Regions from separate parts of the Clostridium sp. DJ247 genome, predicted to be linked through region 1. Evidence: predicted binding sites of a transcription regulator. Region 1 holds the regulator's gene; the other holds the start of a gene.

Evidence for each region. The regulator Rex, encoded in region 1, represses fermentation and respiration genes when NADH is low (regulators of the CRP and FNR family bind a similar motif). The targets are predictions, from matches to a motif close to ATTGTTAANNNNTTAACAAT.
Region 2: HGI79_RS05920 (acetyl-CoA C-acetyltransferase) is a predicted target of Rex. The motif match lies at 3,659-3,678, and genes of this name have one in related genera.

What each region holds. Positions count from the first base shown of each region.
Region 1 covers NZ_JABAIW010000011.1:1,297-12,933, reverse strand. The annotation lists gene HGI79_RS06325 (electron transfer flavoprotein subunit alpha/FixB family protein) at 1-145, opposite strand, end outside; gene HGI79_RS06320 (electron transfer flavoprotein subunit beta/FixA family protein) at 164-943, opposite strand; gene HGI79_RS06315 (acyl-CoA dehydrogenase) at 962-2,101, opposite strand; gene HGI79_RS06310 (short-chain-enoyl-CoA hydratase) at 2,115-2,894, opposite strand; gene HGI79_RS06305 (redox-sensing transcriptional repressor Rex) at 3,139-3,771, opposite strand; gene abc-f (ribosomal protection-like ABC-F family protein) at 4,062-5,975, shown strand; gene HGI79_RS06295 (response regulator) at 6,222-6,812, opposite strand; gene HGI79_RS06290 (bacteriohemerythrin) at 6,954-7,358, opposite strand; gene HGI79_RS06285 (carbon starvation protein A) at 7,772-9,559, shown strand; gene HGI79_RS06280 (insulinase family protein) at 9,678-11,637, opposite strand, start outside.
Region 2 covers NZ_JABAIW010000010.1:12,855-24,491, forward strand. The annotation lists gene HGI79_RS05895 (F0F1 ATP synthase subunit delta) at 1-101, opposite strand, end outside; gene HGI79_RS05900 (F0F1 ATP synthase subunit B) at 103-582, opposite strand; gene atpE (ATP synthase F0 subunit C) at 641-886, opposite strand; gene HGI79_RS05910 (F0F1 ATP synthase subunit A) at 918-1,598, opposite strand; gene HGI79_RS05915 (ATP synthase subunit I) at 1,625-1,987, opposite strand; gene HGI79_RS05920 (acetyl-CoA C-acetyltransferase) at 2,381-3,556, opposite strand; gene wecB (non-hydrolyzing UDP-N-acetylglucosamine 2-epimerase) at 3,750-4,898, opposite strand; gene HGI79_RS05930 (MraY family glycosyltransferase) at 5,034-6,062, opposite strand; partial or broken gene HGI79_RS05935 (cytidine deaminase) at 6,140-6,403, opposite strand; gene HGI79_RS05940 (dCMP deaminase family protein) at 6,517-7,005, opposite strand; gene HGI79_RS05945 (hypothetical protein) at 7,538-8,491, shown strand; gene HGI79_RS05950 (protein kinase domain-containing protein) at 8,749-10,842, shown strand; gene HGI79_RS05955 (hypothetical protein) at 10,845-11,354, shown strand.

The DNA of each region.
Region 1 (11,637 bases):
TTCCTAGAAGAAGTGCTGTTAATTCTACTCCTAGTTTATCTGCAAGCTCTCTGCCTTTTCCTAGTAATTCTAGTGAAACTTTTTGTAGTTGTCCGTCTCTTTGTTCAGCAAATACCCATACACCTTTGTAATCTGCTATATTCATTATAATTCCCTCCTAATATTAGATGTAGTGTTTCTCTTTTAATTTTTGAGCTGCATATGCTGCTGCTTCCTTTGGTGGCTGGTTAACTAATTCTCCTTGTCCTTTAGCTTCCTTAGTTGATGATTTCTTAACTTTAGTTGGTGATCCAGCAAGTCCTAGAAGAGATTTATCTACATCTATATCAGCTGTGCTCCATATCTTTACTTCTTTCTTAAAGGTTTCAAATATGTTAGCTATGTGCATATATCTTGGTTGATTTAATTCTTTTATTGCTGTTAAAAGAACTGGTGTTTTTACGCTTATCACTTCATACCCGTCTTCCCATGCTCTCCTAACCTTTAATGAATCTCCATCAATATCCACTTTTTCTACATAAGTAATTTGAGGAATTCCTAAATGTTCAGCTATTTCAGGTCCAACTTGAGCAGTATCTCCATCTATAGCCTGTCTTCCTGCAAACACTATATCATAGTCTAATTTTCTTAGTGCTCCTGCTAGTGCATTTGAAGTAGCTAGAGTATCAGCTCCTGCAAAGGCTCTGTCTGTTATAAGAATTGCTTCATCAGCTCCCATAGCTATAGCTTCTCTCAAAGCTGCTTCTGCTTGCGGAGGTCCCATACTTAATACAGTAACCTTAGCACCTGTATTTTCTTTTAATACTAATGCTTCTTCTAATGCATTTTTATCATCTGGATTTATTATTGATGGAACACCTTCTCTTATAAGAGTTCCTGTTTTCGGATCTATTCTAACTTCAGTTGTATCTGGAACTTGTTTTAAACAAACAACTATATTCATTGTTCTAAATCCTCCTTATTATTTGAAAATGTTTCCCGAAATAACCAGTTTTTGAACCTGTGAAGTTCCCTCGTAGATTTCAGTTATCTTAGCATCCCTCATCATTCTTTCTACTGGGTAATCCTTTGTATACCCGTATCCACCGAATAACTGAACTGCTTTGGTTGTTACATCCATTGCTACATTTGCAGCATGAAGTTTTGCTCTAGCAGCTTCTACAGTGTAAGGAAGTCCTTGATCTTTAAGCCACGCAGCTTTGTATACTAAATATCTAGCAGATTCAATAGCCACGTCCATATCCGCCATCATCCAAGATAAGCCTTGGAACTTGTCTAATGATCTTCCAAATTGTTTTCTTTCTTTCATGTATGCTTTAGCTTCATCGAAGGCACCTTCTGCTATACCTAAAGCTTGAGCTGCTATACCAATTCTTCCTCCATCAAGAGTTTTCATTGCTATACCAAAGCCCTTTCCTTCTTTTCCAATCATGTTTTCAGCTGGAACTATCATGTCCTCAAATATAAGTTCTGTTGTTGAAGATGCTCTTATTCCTAATTTATTTTCGACTTTTCCAACGGAGAAGCCCTTGAAGCCTTTTTCAATTATGAAACCTGTTATTCCTCTTGTTCCTTTGCTTCTGTCAGTCATTGCAAATATAACAAATATATCAGCAACCCCACCATTTGTTATGAATATTTTTGAACCATTTATTACATAATGGTCTCCCTCAAGAACAGCTACAGTTTGTTGTCCTGCAGCATCTGTTCCTGCATTCGGTTCTGTTAAACCAAATGCTCCTATTTTTTCACCCTTTGCAAGTGGTATTAAATATTTTTCTTTTTGTTCTGGAGTACCGAACTGACTTATTAATGAAGCACACAGAGAAGTATGAGCTGAAAGTATAACTCCTGTAGTACCACAAACCTTTGATAGCTCTTCCACTGCTAATATATATGAAAGAGTATCTCCACCTGCTCCACCGTATTCTTTAGAAAATGGAATACCCATCATGCCATACTTGGCCATCTTTTCTACTGTTTCTAATGGAAATCTTTCTGTTTCATCTATTTCTGCCGCTAATGGTTTAACTTCACTTTCAGCAAATTCTCTTACCATCTGTTGTACTAATTGTTGTTCCTTTGTCAATGTAAAGTCCATTTATTGTTACCTCCTATCTATTTTTAAAGTTTTTATCTCTTTTTTCTACAAAAGCTGTCATACCTTCTTTTTGATCTTCTGTTGCGAAACATTCTCCAAATACTTCTGATTCATATGATAAAGCAGTATTTATATCAGTTTGCACTCCTTTGCTTATAGCTGCTTTTGAAAGTGTTACAGCTATTGGTGCTTGTGCTGCTATGGTATTTGCTAAAGCTTTTGCTTCATCTAGTAATTGTTCTGGTTCAACAACTCTGTTAACAAGTCCTATTCTTAAAGCTTCCTGAGCATCTATTATTTTTCCTGAGTATATAAGTTCTTTTGCCATACCTTCACCAACAAGTCTTGGTAATCTTTGAGTTCCTCCAAATCCAGGAGTTATTCCAAGACCAACTTCTGGCTGACCAAATTTAGCTTTTGCTGAAGCTATTCTTATGTCACAAGCCATTGATATTTCACATCCACCACCTAAAGCAAATCCATTAACTGCTGCTATAACTGGTTTTTCTAAATTTTCTAACTTTCTAAAAACTTTGTTTCCTAATATTCCAAAACTTCTTCCGCCAACGGTGTTAAGATACTTCATTTCAGTTATATCTGCCCCTGCAACAAAAGCTTTACCAGCTCCTGTCAGCACTACTGCCAGTACTTCCTTATCTTCAGCTATGTTATCAATTGCATAACCTAGCTCTTTTAAAGTTTCTGAATTCAATGCATTAAGTGCCTTAGGTCTATTAATTGTTATTAAGGAAATCTTTCCTTCCTTTTCAAGGGTTATGTTTTTAAATTCCATATTATCCTCCCCCATGAACTATTATTTAATTAGCTGCTACAACGTTAACAAAAAATTGTTAATATTATAACAAATACAAAAAAATAATTGAAGTTTTGTACTTCAATTATTATTATATACCTGTAAATCATATACTTCAATTCCAATTTCTTCCAATTTATCTTAAAAAGCTAACAAATACTTAATATTTAAATACTTATTAGCTGATTACATAGATTTTTATTTTTTATCTAAATGTAGTTTATTATTCTATGTCATTCAATAGACAACTTAGTGTTAACAAACTGTCACTCAAATGAACATTCTCAACTTTAACATCTTCAGGCACCACTAAATCCACTGGTGCAAAATTCCATATACCTTTAACGCCGTTTTTAGTTAAAATATCACATACCTTTTGAGCATTGTTGTTTGGAACACATATTATTCCTATATCCGTAGGATTTTCCTTTACATAATCACTTAAGTAGTCTATATCTTTTATTTCTATTCCCCTTATAGTAATTCCTATTATTTTGGGATTTATATCAAATATGGACTTTACCTCGAATCCAAACTTTTCAAATTCTGTATAGTTTGCTATAGCCTGCCCTATGTTCCCTGCACCCACTAATATTGTTTTATATGTTTTTGTAAGACCTAAAATATTTTTTATTTGGTTATATAACTCATTTACATTATATCCATAACCTTGTTGTCCGAAATCACCAAAGCAATTTAAGTCTTGTCTTATTTGTGAAGCCGTAAAACCTATTTTTTCGCTTAATTCCTTTGATGATATTCTATCTACATCATTCTTCATTAATTCATTTAAATATCTATGATATTTAGGCAATCTTTTTATTACAGCCATTGATATATTTTTTTTCTTATCCATACCGCACCTCTTATTTAGTATTATATGATAATATTATACATTAATTTTATATTCATTGTAAAATGTTATAGTTTTCTGTATATAAAATCCTTCAATGATAATTTTATGTTTTTTTTTATACTATTATTTAACTATATTTTATGTGATTAATACTATTTTTATTATTCTTCTTATATATTATATAAGCCTCTTCACTGTAAACCCTCTTCAATTGTTTTAATTTATTAAATAACTCTATAAAAAATTCTTTATTCATAGTACAATATTATATGATTAAGGAAGGTGAAACAATGATAGTCTTAGGTTGTAAAGATATACACAAAAGTTATGGAATAGATGTTATATTAGAAAGCATAACCTTTAATATAAATGATGGTGAAAAAGTTGGACTTATAGGCCCTAATGGAGCTGGTAAATCTACACTTTTTAAAATACTTACTAATCAATGCGATTATGATTCAGGAGAACTTTTTATCGATAAAGGTAGGACTATAGGATACTTATCTCAGCATTTATCTTTGGATTCTTCAAATACAATTCATAAAGAGCTGCTTTCTGTATTTAAAGACTTACTTGAAATTGAAAATAGACTTAATAAGTTAGAGCTTCTAATGAATGAACCTTATGATTCCTCCAAAGAGGAATATCACAATAAAATTATAAAAGATTATACAACTTATTCAGAATTATATACTAATCGCGGAGGATATACTTATAAAGCTGAAATAAGTAAGGTCCTTAAAGGCTTAGGATTTACTGAAGAATATTTTGATAAACCTATAGAAATATTAAGCGGCGGACAAAAAACTAGGGTTGCCCTTTGTAAGCTTCTTTTAATTAAACCTGAAATATTACTACTAGATGAGCCTACAAATCACTTAGACTTGGATGCTATAGAATGGTTAGAAGAATATTTAAATGCATACAAAGGCACCATTATACTAATTTCACATGACAGATATTTCTTAGATGCAGTTACTAATAAAACCTTTGAACTTATTAACGGACATGTGAACTGCTACAATGGGAACTACACTACCTATTTGGATTTAAAAGAAAAAAATTATGAGATACAATTAAAAGCCTTTACCCTACAACAAGCTGAAATAAAACGACAAGAGGAAATAATAGAGAGATATAGATCCTTTAATAGAGAAAAAAGTATAAAAGCTGCTGAAAGTAGGCAAAAAGCTTTAGATAAGATTGAAAGAATATCAGCTCCAGACAAGGAAAATAAAATAAGAAATGTAGTATTTGAAACTCAAATAAAGAGTGGTAACGACGTTCTCCACATTGAAAACTTAAGTAAAAGCTTTGGTGAAAAGAAGTTATTTACTAATGTAGAATTAGATATAAAGAGAGGAGACAAAACTGCTCTTATAGGAGAAAATGGAAGAGGTAAAACATCTTTATTTAGAATAATTATGGATGAGTTAAATCCTGATACAGGCATATCCGTATTAGGAAAAAATGTATTTATAGGTTACTATGATCAAGAGCAATCCAACTTAAATGATAGTAAGACAGTTATTGATGAAGTTTGGGATCATTTTCCAGAGCTTACTACTACTGAAGTTAGAAATGCATTAGCGGCATTTTTATTTACAGGAGATGACGTATTCAAAAGCATATCATCTTTAAGTGGTGGGGAAAAATGTAGAATTAATCTACTAAAGCTCATGCTTTCTAAATCTAATTTTTTATTACTTGATGAACCAACAAATCATCTTGATATAATGTCACGTGAAGCTTTAGAAGAGGCTATTTTAGGATATGATGGTACTGTCCTTGTCATATCGCATGATAGATACTTCTTAAATAAAGTTGTACAGAAAATTTATGAACTTAATGCTGATGGCATGAAAGAATATTTAGGAAATTACTCTTATTATATAGATAAAAAACAAAACCCACTAAGATTCCAACAAGAAGAAGAAAACTTAGGAAGAACTAAAACACAAATTCAGAATGAAAAGAAGAAAAAGAAAGAATTAGAAAAGGCAGAAAAAGATAAAAAGATAAGAATTAAAAGCATAGAGAGTGAAATTTCAACTTTAGAAGAACTTCTTGTGGAGCTTCAAGGTCAACTTTGTTTAGAAGAAGTTTATTCAAGTCCTGAAAAAAGTGGTGAAGTAAACAAACAATTACTGGATGCCCAAAACAAAATAGATTCTCTTTATGAAGAATGGGAAAGCTTAGTGTAAGGAAGCTATGTATTAAAAAGTGTATAGGGGGACTCGCGGTAGAAACTTAAATCATACGACCGGATACGTTGCCAAACTTCAGCACGTTAAAAATTTTTTATCAGTCTAAAACACTTCACTAAGACTGATAAAAAAATTTTTAAATGTGCTTTCAGTTTTTGCAACATATCCCTGCGTATAATTTAAGTTTCGCGCTATGACCCTATATTTTTAATTCATAGCTTTACTTAATTTATATCCCTACTGTTAGTTGCTTAACCTTTGTCCACAATATGGGCAAAATGCAAAACCGTTATCTTTAGCATCTAGCTTATGTCCACAATATGGACAAAATGCAAATTTAATTTCTCTATCATTAATTTCTTTATTGTCTTCTCTATTGTTTTCTTTATTATGTTCTTTACTATTTTCTATGTAATTAAATCTTTTGAAATCTAAGTTTCTAAAAATTTGGTCTGTATTCTTTTCGTTTAAAATGACTTTTTCATGTTTATGTAAGGCCCTATTTATTGCTTCTATCAAATGTGATTTATCTACGGGAGTATGTATAACTTCATCAACTCTATTTTGGGTAAAATCTCGAAGTTTTATAGGATCACATGAGGAAAGTAAACATACTATTTCAGGATTTTTTATTTTTATTTTTTCTATAAGTTCATGGCCTCTAGTGTTTTTCATGATTAGATTTGCTATTATTATGTCTGGTTGGAATAAACTTATCTTATTTAATACGTCATACTCGTTAGCAGTATCCGCATTATAGCCTGAGTCCATTAAGAAATCCTTCATGATAACACTTTCAAATTTACAATCGTTAACAATAAGAACCTTTTTCATGGTATCACCACCATTTAACAATCTATTAGAATATAATTTTGATTTATATTCTTTTACTTAAAAAGTTTCTTAGATTTCATTATATATCCATATTAAACGTTAATAATATAGATGTCAATTAAACAATTGCTAGTATCTCCATTACAGTTTATCCTGTAAATACTCTCCAAGCTTACTATCCACGTCAGAAATATGTGTAATAAAGCCTTCTGAAATAAATTCATTAATTTCAACTATCTTAGCAAGGGATATATAATCCAGACTAACTGTTTTTTCTAACACACTCATTTTTCTGGCGAATATATTATGGTTTTCCTTGTGCTCTCCATAATGAGGATATGCGTATTGAACCATATACCTTTCCTCTTCTTCAAAATGTTCTTTCATATAAATCTTCAAAACATTAAATAGCTCTATTAATTCTTCCTTATTACCTTGACTAGAACATGCTTTTTGAAGCTTTTCTACAACTTTAAATATTTTTTCGTGCTGTTCATCAATTTTGTCAACGTAGATTAATAGCCTATCTGTAAATAAGCTTACCATAATATCATTATTCCTCCTACTGAATAAAATTTAATCTAAATTCCAAGCAACCATTTTAATTTTCTATTATTCATTACTAGTTTATATGTTCCATTAAACCATGAATAAAGTTCTTTAATATTATTATTCATGTTTAAAAATTTTTTGTATTCTTATTTTAAAATATTCTTTCCTTATATATTATATAACAAAATAAAAATATTTAAATAATTTTATAACATTACTGTCAAACAAAGTTGAATTTTTACTGTTTACTGTTAAATTCCACCCATTCAGCCAAATATTATACTAAATTCAGAAAACAAATAATATTATTGTATTATAAACGGTTAACCAGTTTAAAAATAATCATTTACTTTATTAAATATGTACTTTAAGGTTTCACCAAATTTACTTAAAAGGAGGAATTATAAATGAATTCTATTGTACTGGTAATTGTAGGTGCATTAATATTAGTTCTAGGTTACAGATTTTATGGTGCCTTTATAGCAGCAAAAGTATTAGCTCTTGATGAAACTAGGGCAGTCCCTTCAAAGATACATGAAGATGGTCGTGATTATGTACCTACTAACAAGTGGGTATTACTAGGACATCACTTTGCAGCTATAGCTGGTGCGGGCCCACTAATTGGACCTGTTTTAGCAGCCCAGTTTGGTTACTTACCTGGAGCTCTTTGGATACTAATCGGAGGCGTATTTGCTGGTGCTGTCCACGATATAGTTGTATTACTAGCTTCAGTTAGACATGATGGCCAATCCATCGCTGAAATTGCGAGGACAAATCTTGGTGAAAGAATGGGCTTTATTACATCCATCGCAGTTCTATTTATACTAATTATAACAATGGCAGGGCTTGGATTACCAATTGTTAACTCACTTTACAACAGCCCTTGGGGAACATTTACCGTTGGATTTACAATTCCTGTTGCTATTTTCATTGGTATATATCTTAAATTTATAAGACCAGGTAGAATAGCTGAGGCTACAGTTATTGGTATGGCTCTTATCTTAGTAGGTGTTATTGCTGGTCCATATATTCAACATACATTTCTAGCTCCTTACTTAACTTTTAATGTGAAACAAATGTCTCTAATTTTAGCTTTCTACGGTTTCTGTGCCGCTGTTCTTCCCGTATGGTTACTACTTATCCCTAGAGACTATCTAAGCACATATATGAAGCTTGGTGTTATAGGTCTTCTTGTATTAGGTATTATATTTGTTAGACCAACAATACAAATGCCTGCAGTAACTAAATTCATAAATGGCGGTGGTCCTATTATTCCAGGTAAAGTATTCCCATTTTTGTTTATCACTATAGCCTGTGGTGCCTTATCTGGATTCCATTCACTAATAGGCTCTGGTACTACCCCTAAACTAATCAGAAATGAAAAAGATATACTTCCTATAGGTTTTGGCGCAATGCTTATAGAATCCTTTATAGCACTAATGGCACTAATTGCTGCAACCTGTCTACCAACCGCTGATTATTTTGCTATAAATTCAGCTCCTGCAGTATTTGCCAAGCTAGGTATGATTCCCGAAGAGCTCCCTATGCTGTCACAAATGGTTGGAGAAAATCTAGCTGGTAGACCTGGTGGCTCTGTATCACTGGCTGTAGGTATGTCATATGTATTCTATAAACTTCCTGGACTCAAAGGCTTAATGGCTTACTGGTATCATTTTTGCATAATGTTTGAAGCACTATTTATCTTAACTACTATAGATGCAGGTACACGAATTGGCCGGTATCTTTTCCAAGATTTATTAAGCCGTTTCTATAAACCCTTTGAAAAGAAGGATTCCTGGTTTAACATTATATTATTTAGTTTCCTTATGTCATTTACTTGGGGTTACTTATTATATACAGGTAATATATCTACTATTTGGCCTCTATTTGGTACAGCCAACCAAACCTTAGCCGCAATTGCCTTAGCTATAGGTACTACTATAATAATCAAAATGGGTAAACAAAAATATGTACCAATCACAATAATCCCTATGGTCTTTATATCAGTAGTAGCACTTACTGCAGAAATTACTAATATATTCATAAACTATATACCATCTCACAAAAACCTACTAGCAGTGTTATCTATGATTTTAGTAGTAATGCTTGTATTAATAATTTACGAAAGCATTAGAAACTGGCAAAAAAATTGGAATAGTAATGTAGCTAGCAATAAAGAAAATCATGCTTTATAAAATTAAGCACTAAAATTAAATGGCAAGTGTATTTTACACTTGCCATTTCTTATATGCTCTAAGGGGCATAGCGCAAAACTAAAATTATAATTTAAGTTTTCGTTTTACACCCCAACCTTTATTCAAATACATCCACAAGATGATTAAATATGTTTTTATTTTCTTTTATTTTTTCTTCGTTACCTAGTACACACACATAATCTTGCTTCATAACATCTGATATCATATCACCGAATTGTCTTATATTTTCTACAGTAGTATTTATAACTTCTTCTCTCTCTTTTTGAATATCAGCATAAGTTAACTTCTTAATATAGTTTTCTGCTGCTCTCTCACCTTTCATTGATGGAGTTAAAGGCGTATCTAAGTCTGAAACAGTTCCTATAATATATTTAGTCATCTGTCTGCCATCTGCATCAAAATTCTTAAAGAATTCTCCTGCACCATCGTATATGCTCAAAGTTTCCTTTAAATTTGGATCACGGTATGAAGTAAAGAACATGTTTCCATTTCTCTGAAATGCTGAAAAACTTCCATAAGCTCCACCTTGAACCCTCACATTGTTCCACAAGTAATCATAGTTAGCTACAGTCCTTAGAACTTGTAAGCTACCACTATATTGATACCCTAGTTTTATAAAGTTATATGCTTTAGAGACATATTGTACCTTTCCTGAAGTCATGAGTCCTTCATTTTTTCTGCCTAATTCAAAGGTATATTGTTCTGAATTTATCTTATCAGCATTTAACTCTTTATAAATTGTTTCAAAGTTTTGTGTAAATACATGATAATCTTTATCCTCTATAGTGACACTCACTATTAGTCTATTTTTATTAAAAATAGTTTTGGCAACATTTTTCAGGTTTTCACTTATCTCTTTAGATTTTTTATCAAAATTTTTCTCTAAATCTACTATAAATTTATAAAATGATAAACCACTAAGTATATCCTCATATTTGCCTAATGGAGAAAAGTATGAAAATAAATGGTTTGCAGCTACTACGTGACCTCTATCAAATATTATCATTTCTAAACGAGATTTTGTTTCTTGTATTATTTCTTTTAGACGTTTATAATCATCAAACTTAGTATGACCAACTATTTCGCCTATTAATTCTGTAAGTTTAGGAATATTACCAGTTAATACCTTAGACCTTATAACAAATTTAGGATGGAACTTTTCATCAGTACCTTTCTCTGAGTATGCTTGAGAACTATACCTAATCCCCCCTGTATTTATATTTATTTCTTTTGACAAGTCTTCATAATAGTATTTTTCTGTACTTACTTTTCCTAATATAGTGCTTAGTAAGGATATATAAGGTATGTGTTCCTGTTTAACTGTTTCTGTTCCGAAATACAGATTTACATATGCAATACCATTTGTAAATATAGGATGATGGAGTACTTTAATACCTTGTTCTGTCTTTTCTACTAAAGGTAATTCTTTTGCCTTAATATCAATGTCACTTATAGATAATAACGGAATTTTCTTTAAATCTTCTTCACTATCAGGAGTTACCTGTCTTTCTTTAAGCTTAGCAGTATTTTTTACTATTTCTTGTATTTGTTCTGCTGAAAGACTAGCCTTAAAATCAGCTAACTTTTTCTTTAACGCAACTTCTTTTTCTTCCGTTAAACCCTTTGCTGGTTTCACAACCAGTATTGAACTATGGGTATTCTTTAGTAAATATTTATCAATAAGATTTTCAAAATAGTTGGTTTGTAGAGCCGTTTTTATCTTTTTTAAAGTATCTTCATAAGCTAAGTGTATCCAAGGTTTTTCATCGTATAACCAACTATCCATACATTTCATTCCATATATTAACCCCTTAGGATACCCATGGTAATCTGCTTCTCTTAATTGGAACTCTTTTATACTGATAGATGCCTCCACAAGTTTCTTATCAATACCTTCGTTGACAAGCTTCTGTAATGTTTCTATTACTATGCTTTTAAATCTTTCCTTCTCGCTTTCATTTGAGTTCTTAACTACTATACTAAACATGGGCTGAAGTATACTATTTTCAAAGGACCCAAATACATCTTTTCCTATATTAGCATCGATTAATGCTTTC
Region 2 (11,637 bases), on a different contig from region 1:
GCAATTTCTTTTAAGTCATTTATATAATCATCTATCTTATTTTTAGCTGAGGCTACTGAATATAATGCAACAGCATATCTTCTATCTAAATATACATGCATATTAGATACCCACCTTAGCTATAAATTCTTCAATAAGTCTTCTATGTTCTTGTTCATTTATAGATTTTTCTAGAGCTTTTGAGGACAAGACTACAGCAAGATCAACCACTTTAGTTCTAAGTTCATCTTCTGCCTTTTCTTTTTCTCTTTCAATCTCTTTTTTTGCTCTTTCAACTATAAGTTCAGCCTCATTTGAAGCTTCCTTTTTAATTTCTTCTGATACTTTTTCAGCTTTTTCTTTATAACTTTCTACTATGTTTTTGCCTTGTATTTTTGAGTTTTCTAAGTTTTTCTCATTTTCTAATCTTAACGTTTCAGCCTTTGCTCTATCATCATTTGCTTTATCTATTGTTTCCTGTACTTCATTTTGTCTTTTCTCAATTACAGTATTAACTTTATTGAAAAAGAAATGTCTCAAAATAAAATATAATATTCCAAAGTTTATTATAGTTATAATAACTGTAGTAATATTTATCTCCATTTCGAACTTCAATCCTCCCCTCTCTATATGTGCAAACTGGTGAGGTGACTAATTTAAATTAAACTTTAAACACCAAAATAATAGCTATTAATAAACTATAAATAGCAGTTACTTCTGACAAAGCTGCACTTACGAAGAATGTACTTAATATTTTACCACTTGCTTCAGGCTGTCTTGAAACTCCTTCAACTGCCTTACCTGCAGCTGTACCAACTCCTATACCTCCACCTAAACATCCTATTGCAGCTAAACCTGCACCTATTGCTGCCATACCTGATATAAATGATTGTGCGTCTAAGTTCATAATAAAAATCCTCCTTCATAATAAATAATTGTTAGTGTTCAGCTATAATTTTTATATTCATCATTGTTAACATAACAAACACTACCATTTGTATAGATCCATCAAATAAATCGAAGAAAGCATGTAGCGGGATAGGTATTAGCAATTGGCTAAACCATGCTATATGACTCAATCCTTCATACACCATTTCAAGAACTACGGCACCTGCTGTAATATTACCAAATAGTCGTAGACTTAGTGAAACTGGAAGAACTAATCTTTCTACGATATTAAGTGGCAATAACGGTACTACCGGTTGAGCATAAGCGGTTAAATAATGCTTAACTCCAACCTTTTTTATTGCATTAACTTGTACTAACACGAAAGTTATTAACGCCAGCCCAACTGTAACACTTAGGTCTTCCGTTGGTGCCTTTACTGCCACTAATGGAGTAAAATTCATAATCAAAATAAAAATTGCAAGAGTTCCTATATATGGAACATATACCATATATTGTGCCCCCATATTATCCCTGACTAGATTTCTTACTGTTTCAAAAAATATTTCAACAGCACTTTGCTTCTTATCAGGTACCTTTTTTAAATTGCTTGTAAAAATTTTAGCCAAAATGGCCAGAAAAACAATAATAATCCATTGTACAATAATACTAGAGGTTATGCCTATTTCGAATGCCCCTAGATTTATTGTGAACAATGGTTCAAATCCCTCCACTTCATCACATCCTTTCTTAATTATTCTTAATTATTCTTAATAACTGAATATATATATACCCCAATTAAATGAGAAGTATATCCAAATAAATATGCTACGACACTATACTTATTATACTTAAAAACAACATAGCCTATTCCTGCAGCAAATATAACTCTTGTAATAAAATTTAAAATATATAAAGATGCTGATGAATTTTTGAATTTTTGAAACACTACTTCACCTATTAGACCATTAATAATAAAATTTATTATTGCTATCAATGTCCCAAGCAATACAAAAATTCCATAGTTTTTCATTATTAGTTGTGTAGAGATAAAAAATATAATACCAATGATTAAGTTAATCACAGATACCTTTTTTATCATATCTAAAACATCTTTATTCATTTAAATTCCTCCACTTAGAAGTTTAATAATAAGATTATATCTCTAAAAAATACAATATAAAAGTTTAATTTTTCACTAAAATGTTTATTATTCTTAAATTTAGTCAATTTATATGATATTTCGTCATGATTACTCACGAAATCTATATATTATAAAAAATTATTTCATTATCTGTTAATAATTCATTAAGCCATTTAATTGTTTTACTATAATGAAAATTCTTAAAATTATAAAGTTACTATTTTAACCCTTTTTAGGTTACTTTCATTTAGTTATTAATTATATAACATATGTATAAAAAGCGAACAATTTATATTATGAAACTTTTCAGCCTAAATAAAAACAGACACTTTAGATGAAAGTGTCTGTTTTATTTAAATAGTTATCTGAAATTTATCTTTCAATTATTATAGCTGTTCCCATTCCTCCGCCTATGCATAGAGTTGCTAGTCCCTTCTTAGCATCTCTTTTTTCCATTTCATAAAGTAATGTAGTTAATATTCTTGCTCCAGAACATCCAACTGGATGACCAAGAGCAATAGCTCCACCGTTTACATTAACCTTACTCATATCAAAATTTAAATCTTTTGCAACAGCTAAACTTTGAGCTGCAAATGCTTCATTTGCTTCTATTAAATCTATATCTTCTATTGATAAATTAGCTACTTCTAAGGCCTTTTTGGTTGCATGGAATGGACCATATCCCATTATTGCTGGATCTAATCCTTTTGAACCATAGGAAACTATTTTAGCCATTGGTTTAAGTCCAAGTTCAGCTGCCTTTTCAGAACTCATAATAACTATAGCAGCTGCTCCATCATTGATTCCTGAAGCATTTCCAGCAGTTACCGTTCCATCTTTCTTGAATGCTGGCTTTAACTTTGCCATACCTTCTAAGGTAGCTTCAAACCTTGGGAATTCATCAGTATCAAAAACTACTTCACCTTTTTTGGTCTTTATTACTACAGGAACTATTTCATTCTTAAATTTACCTTCTTTTATAGCTGCCTCTGCTTTATTCTGTGATGCAACCGCAAATTCATCTTGTACTTCTCTTGTTAAATTCCATTTTTCCGCTATGTTTTCTGCAGTTATTCCCATATGATATCCTTGGAATGCATCAGTAAGTGCATCGTTTACCATAGTATCTACTATAGCACCATTTCCCATTCTTTGTCCCCATCTTGTTGTTGGAAGTATATATGGTGCTGACGACATGTTCTCCATTCCTCCGGCTACAATTACATCAGCATCTCCAGCTTTTATCATTTGTGCTGCCAAGCTAACTGCTCTTAGTCCAGAACCACAGACTTTGTTTAAAGTAAATCCTGGTATTTCTTCTGGTAATCCTGCTTTTATTATAGATTGTCTAGTAACATTTTGTCCAAGACCCGCTTGTACTACATTTCCCATTATAACTTCATCAACTAACTCTGGTTTAACATTAGCCCTGTTAAGTGCTTCCTTAATAACTATGGCTCCTAATTCTGCTGCTGGAACATCCTTTAAAGTTCCACCAAACTTTCCAATAGCTGTTCTAACGGCGCTTATGATAACTGCCTCTTTCATAAAAAAGCCTCCCCAATGCTTATTTAAACTATTTATGGAATATTTTACTTAATTTTCCATTTCAAATTAATTATACTCCTTAACCATATTATTATCAATATTTTTGTTAAAAAAAATACAAACTATTTTTTAGGAAAAAAAACCCTATGCTAAGCATAGGGTTTTTGAACAATCTGAGTTAGAAGTGTAATCTCTAACTAAATTCTTTAAAGTTATTTTTTTCAATTCCAAAGTATTGTAATATAGATGCTGTTATTCTTTTTGAAGCTTTTCCATCACCGTAAGGATTTATTGCTCTACTCATTTTATCGTATTCCCATTTATTATTTATCAATTCGTCAGCAGACATAACTATAGTATGTATATCAGTACCAACAAGTTTTACTGTACCAGATTCAACAGCTTCGGGTCTTTCTGTTACATCTCTTAATACAAGAACAGGTTTTCCTAAATGAGGTGCTTCTTCTTGAAGTCCTCCGGAATCAGTCATAACCATATAGCACTTGTTCATCAAATTATGAGTATCTTTTGTATCTAAAGGTGGTAATAGATGTACTCTTTCAATGCCACCTAGGATTTTATACACAACATCTCGCACAACTGGATTTAAATGAACAAGATATACTAACTCAACTTCATGATTTTTTTCAACTATAGCTTTTAATGCACTGCATATGTTTTCTATTCCTTCTCCCCAATTTTCTCTCCTGTGAGCTGTTACCATTATAACTTTCTTGCTATCATAATCAATGTTATTCAGTTCATTATTATTAAATGTATAACCGTCGTCTACTGTAAATTCCATAGCGTCTATTACTGTATTTCCTGTAACAAATATTTGTTTTTCATTAATTCCTTCTTTTAGAAGATTAGCTTTAGAACCATTTGTTGGTGCAAAGTGTATGTCAGCTATAGCACCAGTAAGTTTTCTATTCATCTCCTCTGGAAAAGGAAAATATTTATCATAAGTTCTAAGACCAGCTTCTACATGACCAACATTTATTTTTTGGTAAAAAGCAGCTAAAGCACCAGCAAAAGTTGTTGTAGTATCTCCATGAACGAGAACTAAATTAGGTTTTTCTTGTTGAAATATTTCCTCTAAGCCTTCTATTACTCTAGTTGTTATACCTGTTAGACTTTGTCTATTCTTCATTATGTTTAAGTCAAAGTCTGGTTTTATATTAAAGAGTTCTAATACCTGATCTAACATTTCTCTATGTTGTGCTGTAACACAAACCTTATTTTCTATCTTTTCATTCTTCTCTAATTCTTTTACCAAAGGTGCCATTTTTATTGCCTCAGGTCTTGTGCCAAAAATAGTAATAACCTTAATTCTATCCATATATATTACCTCCACTCTTACTACACAAATAAACTATATTTGCTATAGATTACTCATATACTAAGCAATTAAATTTATACCATGGTTAACTACCCTGGTGTGATAAGACAACCCCCGCATAATTGAAGTTTTATTTTATTCGTTGTGCTGGAAAAATCCGAATTTCCAAGCTACTATAACTAATACCAACATAACTGTAGCTAATAAAAAATAAGACCTTTGTGTACTTACTTGCATGGCAATTATTGCAAAACTTCCAAGCACTGCACTTATTAAATACATAATTATTACTGCCTGCTTTTGTGTAAGTCCCATATCTAAAAGCCTGTGATGTAAGTGTCCTTTATCGGCTTCCATAATAGGTTTTCCATTTAATTTTCTTCTTATCATAGCAAAAAGAGTATCATATATAGGTATGCCTAAAGCAAGTATCGGTACCGCTATAGCAAAGGCTGCCGCAGATTTTATTGCCCCTTCAATAGATATTGCCGCAAGTAAAAATCCTAACAACTGGGCGCCAGTATCTCCCATAAATATAGATGCTGGATTAAAATTATAAGGTAGAAATCCTAATATGGCACCAGATAATATAATTGTTAAAATAGCCGCTTCTATTCTATTATTTAATAATGCTATAATTAAAATAGTAACTGCTGCTATGAAAGCAACTCCTGCAGCTAAGCCATCAAGTCCATCTATCAGATTAAGTGCATTAGTAATACCAATAGCCCAAACTATAGTTAACGGAATTGATAACAATCCTATATCTATGTAGAGTTCAGAACTACTTATAGGATTAGTTAATAAGGATATCTTCACTCCAAAAATTACAAGCGACAGCGCTGCCGCTATTTGGAATAGTAGCTTTTGCCAAGGTTTTATATCAAATTTATCATCCATAAAACCTCCAATAACTATTATAGTAGCTCCTATTATTATACCCAGCTCTGGTTTAGACAATGGACCAGTCTTCAAAATTATAGTTGCAACAAAAGAGAAATATATTGCTAAGCCACCTAAAAGTGGTATTGGTTTTTTATGAATCCTTCTATTATCCTTTGGAACATCTATTACGTTAATTTTAATTGCAATTTTTTTAACTACTGGTGTAAGTATAATAGAAATTATTATTGAAACTATTGCTAAAAAATATAATCTACCCATCAGTAACCTTCCTTAATTGATATTAGATTTCAATTTATAAACCTAATATTTAGTCCACACTTATATTTATTAATAGTTTAATAAGATGCATCTCCTTCTAGTGAATCATCATTTTCAATCCATTCTTCAACATAAATTATTCTATATTCCAGTTTTGTATCACGAATGATAACTTTTTCAATTCCTGAATTAATTATAAACCTTTTACACAAAGAACATGGAGATGCATTTTTTACATATTCCCCTGTCTTTTGCTCTTTTCCCACAAGATACATAGTTGAACCTATCATATCTTGTCTTCTTGCTGATATGATAGCATTCTGCTCTGCAAATATATACCTTTTCAACATGTAACACAATATAATCTACTATAATCAACCGTTAACAAAAAAGTAATTGTTACATTTGTCAAAAAGCTATTACAAAGATTACCTAATGTCACCATCCTACTTAGTTAATATCCTTTTCTCCCATCAAGTGACTCATCCTTATCAATCCATTCTTGAACTTCTATTACTCTGTACAATTCTTTTGTATCCCGAATTACTACTTCTTTTATACCTGAATTTATAATTAATCTCTTACACATTGCACAGGGACTTGCATCCTTTACTATCTCCTTAGTCTTAAAATCTCTTCCAACTAAATATAACGTTGATCCAAGCATATCTCTTCTTGATGCACTTATTATAGCGTTTGCTTCAGAATGAACTGATCTACACAATTCATAATGTGTCCCTCTAGGAACATTTAACTTTTCCCTTAAACAAACATTTATATCACAACAATTTTGCCTCCCTCTAGGAGCACCTGTATATCCACTAGATATTATTTCATCATTTTTCACAATAATTGCTCCATAGTTTCTTCTTAAACATGTACCTCTTTCAAGAACAGTTTCTGCTATGTCTAAATAATAATTATTTTTATCTCTTCTTTCCATATTTAATCTCCTTAGTTTAACCTTCATATATTACTGCAATCAAAAATTATTTTAAGATATAATATTAATTATATAAAATAATCTAATTTCATCCTTGTAGATAATTAAACTTCATATCGCTACTTACAAATTACGTTAACATTGTACACGTTTCTCCTTATTTATTATAACATTTGTGGTTATTTTATAAAGTGATAATTTAAATTTATATATAAAAATTCTATTAAAACTTATAGTGCTATTGTTTCTAATATAAAATTTATAAATTACCTTCTACAATAAAATAGTTTTTAGTTTCAGAGCAAAAATTCATACTCTATATGTCTCCCAAACAGTCGAAGTCGGTTAAAAATTTAGTAACATTTCAAATACAGACTTTATTATAATTTTAAGCTAAGATTTATTTAAATAACAACATATAATAACTTCTCTTAATTTCTAGGGTAAACCTATTGATATAGTATTTAGAAATGCTAATATTAAAATAAACATCTATTTAAGTTTCTACTTATATGGTAAGGAGGAGTACTATATGAATTTACAACAGATACTTAGCACACCTGCAACTATAGCAGCATTAATTACTGGTATAGTTGCTTTTATTGGGGTTATTATACAATTCTCTATCTTTTTTATAAAATATGATTTTGATAAAAAATCTAATTTTGAGCAAATGTTAAAAGATAAATTAGAAAAAATTTATTCACCTTTAACATTGTATTTAAATAAGTCCTATAACCAGAATAGGTTTATAACAGATGAATCTATTGAACTAATAAGCAAATATGGACATTTACTTTCTAAAGAACTAATAAATAACATTCTTGAAATATTAAAGAATGAACAGATTAGTAATCAAACAGTTATTAACCAAGACTTTAAAGAAGAGTGTAAAAATCTTAAGAAAAATGTTCTTATGCAACTAAATCGAGAATTTATAGAACTTCAAGAAAAATATAATAAAAATTTTTTTCAGTATAAAATAAGATATTTAATGCCTTGGTATATCAAAGTTGGTAGTGTAACTAAGAAAGTCTGCATCTCTATTACAATAACTTTTTATATTATCTTTATAATAATTTTTCTACTATTAACTATTGTTCCTAAACATCAAACATTTAAAAATCCTTACTTAAATAGCCTATTATTAATTTCATTAATAATAGTTATTATAACTACACTCTTTAGCCTTGGTTATGCCTTTGACTCTATAATATCTAAATTGAATAAGAATAAGAAATGTTATATGACTTTCGAACGGGTTCCGGATACAGGAATTTATAAATGTTTAATATGTAAAAGAACTAAAGTAAAATTTATCAAAGGAAGCAATTTTCAACCGTGTACACAACATACATTAATAGAAAAAATCAAAAGTATTTTTAGACTATATAATTGGAGTATTGACTTAAATCACAACAATATTATAGCTTCCCCTGACCAGGATGTATTACCCAATGCTGAGTCTTCACAATCAAATGCGTAATAGGCTAGTTTCTTGTTAACTGTTAATACAGTTAAACAGTTCTACGAGTTCTCCTGCTTTAGCGTATCAGGTCCAAAATAATAAATTTTATAAATAAGACTATTAAAAAATTTAATACAAATTATTTTTTAAAGTCAAAATATTATAGTTGAATATTTTTGTAAACCACTTATAAATATAGATCTAAATGTATAAAAAGGAGGAAACTGGCGAAACGTATCGAATAATATACTTATAATAGTACCGGAGGTTGTAAAATGAGTAGATATAAATTTAGCAATAGCACTATACTTTCTGACGAGGGTGGTATGGGCATTACATGGCGGGGGATTGATGATCATCTTAAAAGGGACGTAGTTATAAAAACTATTAAAAGAGAGATGTTGAGTAAATCTCAATTCACACTTGATGAATTAAATAAGCAACTTATAGATGAGGCTATAAATCAGGCAAAAGTTACACATGAAAATATAGCTAAAGTATATGACTATTATATTAATCCTGGTGATAAGCAGGTATATTTAGTATTCGAATATATCAACGGAAAAGGCTTAGATAAGTATCCTGATCTTATAAAATGTGAATCAAAAAATTTAAATGAATTATTAAATATATTTGAACAAATATTAAAAGGTATAATATGTGCTCATAAAAATAATATAATACATAGAGATATAAAACTTAATAATATAATGTATTCAAGAAATTCTAACCACATAAAAATCATAGACTTTGGAATATCAAAAGTCAAGCAGGCAAATACTAGATCATACACTGTAAATATGTATGGATGTGCTCCATTTTATGCGCCAGAAAGATTTCATTATAAAAACTTAAAGGTAGACAATGAAGAAAAATTTGATATATATGCCTTAGGGGTAACATTTTTCTACATGCTAACTGGAGATTATCCCTATAAGGTAGATAAAGGCTATGATGCTATAACTCCTAGAGTCTCAGATTTTCGAAACGATGTTAACGAGGAGCTTGATGAATTGATTTGTGCAATGATTCAGGTTAACCCAGAAAACAGATTAGGAGATTTATCAGTGGTGTTAGAATCTGTAAAAAGACATCAAAAAATAATATTCAAAAATACAACTAATATACCTTACTTCAAAGCTGAAAATCAAATAAGAGATGCCTTACATGATTATATATCAGTCACAGATGATGAATTAAAGATTATAAACCATCCTGTTTTTCAAAGGTTAAGAAATATTAACCAGCTTGGTACTACCTATTTAGTGTATCCTGGAGCTACTCATACAAGATTTTCACATTCCCTAGGAGTAATGCACCTTGCTACCAGGATATTTGATGAAATGGTGATAAAAAATAGCACTGAAATTCAATGGGATTATAAAGAGATAAAAAAACAACGACAAATGTTACGTATTGCTTCTTTATTGCATGATTGTGGACATGGTCCTTTTTCACACGTTAGTGATAATCTTTTTGCAAATGAAGTTGATAACCATGAGAAAATGGCTGGAAACTTAATTAAAAACACTAAACTATCAGAAATTATAGATAACATAGGCTCTAAAAACTGCGGGTTTAATCATAAGGAAATAGCTGGCTTAATCGAAGGTAAAAATTCTTCAAGATATAGTCTCATTAAAAGAATATTCTCTGGAAATATCATAGATGCTGATAGGATGGATTACTTACTTCGCGATTCATTGATGTTAGGTGTTAAATATGGTAAATATGACATTGAACATTTAATTAGATCAATGAATATTGATTTTTCACAAGGTGATTATACATTAGCAATTGAAAAAAAAGGTATATACGCCCTTGAAGAATTTATGCTTGCTAGACACTTTATGTTTACACAGGTATATATGCACAAAACAAGAAGAATTTACGATAGAATTCTAGAAAGATGTTTGCAATGTATGTTACCTTCAAATATACTACCTATTAGAGAAGATGAGTTTCTTCAGTGGGATGATCATCGTGTACTTGAATATATTAGAAATAACCCAAATACCTATAATGAAATGTTCTTAAATAGAGGTCATTTAAAACTAATATATGAAAAAGTTATAAATTACGAAAGAGATGATAGAATTATAATTAATGAAATCAGGAATAGAATTCGGGATAAGAGATATAAAGACACAGAAGTAATTGTTGATTATGAAATTCAGAATCCAATTACATATGTTGATGAAATGGGTAAACCAATAATAAGAATTCTAGATAAAGATAGAACAACAAAAGATGTAGGCGAACTTTCCCCTCTATTAATAAACATTAATAAACCTATTGAAATTTTGCGTATATATGGTACTATAGAAAAACAAATTGAAATATTAAGAATTATAGAAGAGGTGGTGTGATAATGCTTGAGAATTTAGTTGCATATGTAGTTCAACAGTGCAATACCATAAAAGGTAAAAAAGCCTTTCAAAAGATATTTTACTTTTTAACTGAACAAGGAATTCCAACAGGTCTAGATTACACTTTGTATCATTATGGACCATATTCAGCCACACTAGACCATAAAATTAGATTTATAGAAGAACATGGAGCCATTAAGGTCTTAAAGATAGGCAATAGATATGATATTACTATTGGGGAAATGACTAACCAATTAGCAAATGATAAGTATATAAATGAATATAAGAAAAAAATAGATGCAATTCTCGATATTCTTCCATTAGATAACCCCCTAAAATTAGAATTATTATCAACTACTCATTATGCAGTTTTATTACAAAAGGAAATTTATGATTCTAACGATGTTAATTTAATCGTTGAAGAGGTGAAGTCTATAAAGAATGATAAATTCTCCGTTAAGGAAATTTATGATGCGTATAATTATTTGAAAAAATATAAATTATTGTCATAGTATTAGTTTTGTTAGTATGTGCAATAATGTTAAAACTTGCTTAAGATAACCTTATTATAGGTTTGAGATTTTATTTAAATAATATTGTTTTAGCTGAAACTTAGGATAATCTCAAAAACATCCTTTTTATGACATACTATGATGTTCTAAAAAGGATGTTTAAATATTTCGTCTTAATTAAGAAATGATTTATTCAGACACATCATTAATAATCCTAATGCTATTTCATACAATTGATAATTATATCGTTTCTATTTTTTATCTTTTATTTAGGGTCAATATT